DNA from 2 places in the Turicibacter sp. KK003 genome. Region 2 is predicted to be linked to the other one. Evidence: a T-box and tRNA genes for the amino acid it is inferred to sense, from the RefSeq annotation. Region 2 holds a T-box; the other holds one or more tRNA genes.
What was found. The T-box of region 2 lies ahead of thrS (threonine--tRNA ligase). A T-box ahead of a tRNA ligase gene usually reads a tRNA of that ligase, here a tRNA-Thr.

Region 1 (3,435 bases), 1.1 Mb from region 2:
AGTTAAATAATCCCATCCAGCCCAGTCGTCTTGGTCTAAACCGTCTTCGATTGAGATGATTGGATATTTAGAGCATAATTCAGCGTAGAAATCGCATAATTCTTCAGAAGTGAATACTTTTCCACCTTCTCCAGCTAAAACGTATTTTCCATCTTTGTAGAACTCAGATGAAGCAACGTCCATAGCGATCATTACGTCTTTACCTGGAACATATCCAGCTTTTTCGATAGCTTCTAAGATAACTTTGATAGCAGCTTCGTTTGATTCTAAGTTTGGAGCGAATCCACCTTCATCACCAACTGCAGTGTTTAATCCCATACCGTGTAATACTGATTTTAATGCATGGAATACTTCAGCTCCCATACGGATAGCTTCTTTAAATGTTGGAGCTCCAACAGGCATAATCATGAACTCTTGGAAGTCGATGTTGTTGTCTGCATGTTCTCCACCATTGATGATGTTCATCATTGGAGTTGGTAATTCTTTAGAGTTGAATCCACCTAAGTAACGGTATAATGGTAATCCAACAAAGTCAGCAGCAGCATGAGCAACAGCCATAGATACACCTAAGATTGCGTTAGCTCCTAATTTTCCTTTGTTTTTAGTTCCGTCTAATTCGATCATTAAACGGTCAATTCCACATTGGTCAGTAACGTCCATACCAACTAAAGCAGGAGCGATAACCTCGTTAACGTTTTTAACAGCGTTTAAAACACCTTTTCCTAAGTAACGTGATTTATCTCCATCACGTAATTCAACTGCTTCATAAATTCCAGTAGAAGCTCCAGATGGTACTAAAGCACGTCCGAATGATCCACTTTCAGTTGTTACTTCTACTTCAACAGTAGGATTTCCGCGAGAATCTAATACTTCGCGAGCATATACATCAGCAATATAAGGCATTTAAGACACTCCTTTTTCTAATTTTTTCACACTTCTTATTATAATACATTTTTTTGCATATTAAAGATATTTTTAAATTGAAAACGCTATTTTTTATATTTTTATTTATTCCTACCATAATACTAAAAAAAACGACAAACTCCTTAATTCCCCTTTTCCAAATCAGATAATTACTTATTATTTCTAAATATCCTCCATTTATACACTTTATTATATCGCTATTAGATATCCTTTATTAAAAATAAAAGTGTCATCTTTAACCAATTAATCCCTCGATATAAACAAATGATGCGGTAATGTAGAAAAAATCTAAATCTTCTCCTAAAGTGAAGAAATCCATTTTAATGACGATAAAAGCCTTTCAAAAATGAAAACTTAATCATCAACCTACCGCTCCCTCTTCCCATCCCCTTATTTAATACCCATTGTGGATGAAACAATCGATAAATTCTACAAACCTCGAGATTTTTATTTTAAGTGAAGATATAAAAAATTGGCGAAAAAAGCAAAAAAAAAAAAAAAAAAAAAAAAAAAAAAAAAAAAAAAAAAAAAAAAAAAAAAAAAAAAAAAAAAAAAAAAAAAAAAAAAAAAAAATCAGCTTCATCAAGCTGAATCAATCTTTTCATAAACTGGTGCCGGGTGCGAGAATCGAACTCGCGGCTACGCATTACCATTGCGTTGTTTTACCACTAAACTAACCTGGCCATTCACACTATTATTCTAACATATATTTCTAAAATTTCAATCCCCTATCCCATCATTTAGGAGTATTTCATAAAAAACTAAATTTCTTCAACGATCTCATTTATAATAACCTTACTCAATAATAAACCTATCAACCCATTTTTGAAAAGGAGACGTCTTAAATGAAAAAAATTATCATCTCACTCCTAATGATTGGAATTCCTCTTAGTCTATACCTCCCTATTACCTTATCGTTTGTTTCAGAAGAATCCGATCCTTTTTCTTCACCTGAAGAAAATCCTTTAGTAAGGGAAGTTTCCCCACCTAGTTCAACGATCACCGAAAATGATCAAGTTTCTGAAACATCATCAGTTCCCGAGTTCACGGTAGATGACTTTTTTACCATTCAAACTCTACAAGAAAAATACGGAGACTCTCTCGCTTCCTTAATCCCAATCGATCCACAATACATTGAATATGATGACCTACGGTACCTAGAAATTCTTCATGTTGGTTTTGATGGTGAGATACACCAAGGAGAACTCATTGTAAATCAGGCGATTGCCGAAGAGGTACTACAAATCTTTAAAGAACTTTATACAATTTCTTTTCCAATTGAAAAAATGAAGGCCATCCATCATTACGATAACTCTGATGAATTATCCATGGAAGATAATAATACAAGCGCCTTTAATTTCAGGATGATTACAAATGGATCTACTCCTTCAAATCACGCCTACGGATTAGCGATTGACATTAATCCTAAAATAAATCCTTATGTGTACGCAAATAAAGTGTTACCCGCAAACGGCGAAGACTATACGGACCGGGGACAGGAGATTCCTGGTATGATTACTGCGGAAAGTGAAGTATGTGAAATTTTCAAAAAATATGGTTGGAGTTGGGGTGGTGATTGGAACCAACCAAAAGATTATCAACATTTCGAAAAAAATATATCTTAAAAGAGCATCGCGAGAAGCGATGCCCTTTTCATAAAAATTATTATTTAATAATTGATTTTCCTGTCATTTCTTCAGGTTGTTTAACATTTAATAATTGTAACATTGTTGGTGCTAAGTCTCCTAAGTTTCCACCATCACGTAACTCAATTCCTTCTTTTGTTACGATGACTGGAACTGGATTTGATGTATGAGCTGTATATGCTCCACCATTTTCGTCCACTAATTTTTCAGCATTTCCGTGGTCAGCTGTAATAATAGCGACTCCACCTTTAGCGATAATCGCATCAACTACTTTACCTAAACACTCATCAACTGCTTCTAAAGCTTTAACTGTTGCATCAAATACCCCTGTATGTCCTACCATATCTGGGTTAGCAAAGTTTAAGATAATTGTATCGTGAATATCCTTATTAATTTCAGCCACACAAGCATCTGCAACTTCGTATGCTGACATTTCAGGTTTTAAATCATATGTTGCAACTTTTGGTGAGTTAATTAATACACGTGTTGCTCCTTCGATTTCTTTGTCTACCCCACCGTCAAAGAAGAATGTAACGTGAGCATATTTTTCAGTTTCAGCGATACGTAATTGTTTTAATCCGTTTGCTGAGATAACTTCTCCGTAAGTATTAGCTAAATCCTGTAATCCAAAAACAACTGGTCCTTTTACAGCATCCCCGTAAGACATCATTGAGATGAAGTAAACATCTTTAGGTCCTTTTGAAGGATCTAATGCTTCTTTACCTTCTTTAGCAAAGCTTGCTACATTTTCAGGGTTAGATAATGCAATTGCAATTTGTTGTGCACGGTCAGGACGGAAGTTAGCGAAAATTACTGTATCTCCATCTTGAATTAATCCGTTTGCATCAACTACAAATGGAACAAC
Region 2 (3,435 bases):
AGTTATATTTCTGATTTAGATGAGTTTTTAAGAAATAAAGAGAAGTGTCAGGGATGTAAAGGGATTGATCACTGTTGCCAACCGGTAAAGGGGCATTATCCGATGTTAAAGCCGGTCCATAAACAGTTAAAGGTGTCATATACGCCGTGCCAATATGCTTTAAATCAACGTCATTTAGAAAATATTAAAAGTTTTCATATGCCATCAGACATTTTAAACGCTAATTTCGAAAGATTTATTATGGACCCTGAACGGGTGGAATTTTATGAAAAAGCGACGTTATTTATTAACGAATATATGTCGACCAAAAAGGGAAGAGGTCTTTATTTATATGGACCGTTTGGGACAGGAAAAACGTATATGTTAAGTGCAATAGCTAATATTTTATCGCAACGAGGAATTGTTTGTGGGCTCGTTTACTTTCCGGAACTTATTGCTGAAATTAAATCAGGCTTTAATAGTGAAACGAATGGTGCTTACGATAAGATTGAGCAACTCAAAGAGATTGAGATTCTCATGCTTGATGATATTGGAAGTGAGTCAATGACGAGTTGGATGAGGGATGAAGTCCTTGGACGCATTTTGAATTATCGCATGCATCAGGGGCTACCAACCTTCTTTAGTTCTAATCTAGACTACCAACAATTGCAGCATCACTATTCATATACGCAAAAAGGTGAAATCGAAGAGATTAAAGGAGCACGTGTGTTAGAACGAATTAAGGCCTTAACCGTCCCCGTTAAAATTGCAGGAACAAACTATCGACAAAAACGATGAAATCATCAGATTTTTTCTTGATTTTAAAAAAATCATGCATTATAATATGACTCAGTGATATAATATAAATAAATATTAAAGGTTTTGAAAAGGATACGGTTTAATAAAAACGTCTTTTTAGAGAAGTGACTATTAGCTGAAAGGTTACTAAGAACGCTTATTAAATTACTCCCTTTGAACTGGACTTGAAAAAGATTCCCGTTTGCTGCGTTAAAGCGAAATTAAGTTGCTGATAAGAATTTTCTTATCGGAATTAGGATGGTACCGCGATTTTAATCGTTCCTACTTGTAAAGATTAGGAGCGATTTTTTTTATTGTCAAAATAATCGCTCCCGTTATCAAAAGATACAAAAAGGAGGAAATATTATGATTAACATTACTTTCCCTGATGGAAATGTAAAACAATTTGATAAAGGAGTAACTGCTGAGGCGATTGCACAATCTATTTCACCAGGATTACGCAAACGATGCGTGGCTGCAAAGGTGAACGGACATTTATATGACTTCACTCGTCCGATTGAAACAGATGCCAAAATTGAATTAATTACAAATGATCGTCCGGAAGCATGGGAAATTATCAACCATTCAGCGGCGCATTTAATGGCGGCAGCTGTTAAACGTTTATATCCAGATGCAAAATTTGGGGTAGGTCCAGCGATTGAAGATGGGTTCTACTATGATATTGATACAGAAGCAAAAATCACAGAGGCGGATTTAGCGGCTATTGAAAAGATGATGCACAAAATTTCTTCTGAAGCCTTACCCATCGTTCGTCATGAATTAAGCCGTGAGGAAGCAAAAGCGTTATTTGCAAACGATGAATATAAATTAGAATTAATTGACGCTATTCCAGCTAACGAAGTGATTACTACTTATTCAGAAGGTGATTTCACTGACTTATGTAGTGGGGTTCACGTTGCAAATACAAAAGATATTAAATTCTTTAAATTATTAAATGTGGCTGGTGCTTATTGGCGTGGAGACAGCGATAATAAAATGTTAACACGTATTTATGGGGCAGCTGCGAATACAAAAGATCAATTAGCTGAACATTTACGTATTTTAGAAGAGCGTAAAGAGCGCGATCATAAAAAAATCGGACGTGAATTAGAATTATTTACATTCAGTCCATTAGTTGGACAGGGATTACCTATTTGGTTACCAAACGGAATGAAAGTTCGCCAACAAATTGAACGTTACATTATCGATTTAGAGGAAGAATACGGATATCAACACGTAGCGACACCGGTTCTTGGATCAGTTGATCTATATCGTACATCAGGACACTGGTCACACTATAAAGAAGATATGTTTGTTCCAATGGAGATGGATAATGAAGAACTTGTGTTACGTCCAATGTCTTGTCCGCATCATATGATGGTTTATAAAACAAAATTACGTTCATATCGTGATTTACCAATTCGCTATGCTGAGCAAGTTATTCAACACCGTTTTGAAGCTTCAGGTGCGTTAACAGGTCTTGAACGTGTTCGTGCGATGACATTAACAGATTCTCACTTATTTGTTCGTCCCGATCAAATTAAGGAAGAGTTCTCACGCTGCTTAGAGTTAATTCACCGGGTAATCAAAGATTTCGGAGTGGAAATTAACTATTATCGTCTGTCACTTCGTGACCCTCAAAATAAAGAAAAGTATTTTGATGATGATCAAATGTGGGAAACAGCAGAATCAATGTTACGTGAAACATTAGTTGAAAATAATATTCCGTTTATTGAAGCGGAAGGAGAAGCAGCCTTCTACGGTCCTAAATTAGATATTCAAATTAAAACAGCATTAGGACATGATATCACTATGTCAACTATTCAGTTAGACTTCTTATTACCAGAACGTTTTGATTTAACATACGTTTCTGAAACAGGAGAAAAAGTGCGTCCTGTCGTTATGCACCGTGGATTAATCGGAACATATGAACGTTTTATGGCTTACTTAATTGAAACTTATAAAGGGGCATTCCCATTATGGTTAGCACCAACACAAGTCACTGTGATTCCAGTAAATAACCAATATCATTTAGAGTATGCGCAAGAAGTAGCGAAAGAGTTACGTAAATATAAAGTTCGCTTCGAATTAGACGATCGTGAAGAAAAAATGGGATATAAAATCCGTGAATCACAAACTAAAAAGGTTCCAATGTCTATTGTTTTAGGAGATAAAGAGGTTGCGAATAAAGAAGTGACATTCCGCCGCTTTGGAGAACAAAAAACAACAACATTACCATTAAAAGAATTTATCCATTTCTTAGTAGATGAAATTGCAGAACGTAAAAATTATCTACCTGAATAATTGATCCATGTGATGAAATAAAAAAACACTTAAAGGCTTAATGGCGTTTAAGTGTTTTTTTGTCGTTGAAAGAGAAAGGGATTATTTGTCATAAATATTATTAAAAGCATAAATTCCATAAATGTATTTTTTTGTGGTATATTGACAGAAAAAAGTTTTTTTTGTAAAATTGTAGAGGAATTGATCTGAAATTTTATAGGGGATTAATTTAATAACTATTAAGGAGATGAGAGTTTATATGAAAGTAACTAGCAAAGTTATTATTGGCCTATTTATGGCTACAAGTATGTCATTAGCAAATGCAGAGGGTGTTTTTGCAAAATCAGACTATGAGGTAATAATGCCTGAAGATTT

Region 1: it encodes a tRNA-Thr, which carries the amino acid that the T-box ahead of thrS (threonine--tRNA ligase) is inferred to sense. The anticodon was not compared.

The regions. Positions count from the first base shown of each region.
Region 1 covers NZ_CP142738.1:2,167,221-2,170,655, forward strand. Annotated here, with positions in the region: gene eno (phosphopyruvate hydratase) at 1-903, opposite strand, end outside; tRNA gene VXM77_RS10540 (tRNA-Thr) at 1,534-1,607, opposite strand; gene VXM77_RS10545 (M15 family metallopeptidase) at 1,770-2,549, shown strand; gene gpmI (2,3-bisphosphoglycerate-independent phosphoglycerate mutase) at 2,590-3,435, opposite strand, start outside.
Region 2 covers NZ_CP142738.1:737,296-740,730, forward strand. Annotated here, with positions in the region: gene dnaI (primosomal protein DnaI) at 1-777, shown strand, start outside; T-box leader at 853-1,064, shown strand; gene thrS (threonine--tRNA ligase) at 1,144-3,081, shown strand; gene VXM77_RS03515 (hypothetical protein) at 3,320-3,435, shown strand, end outside.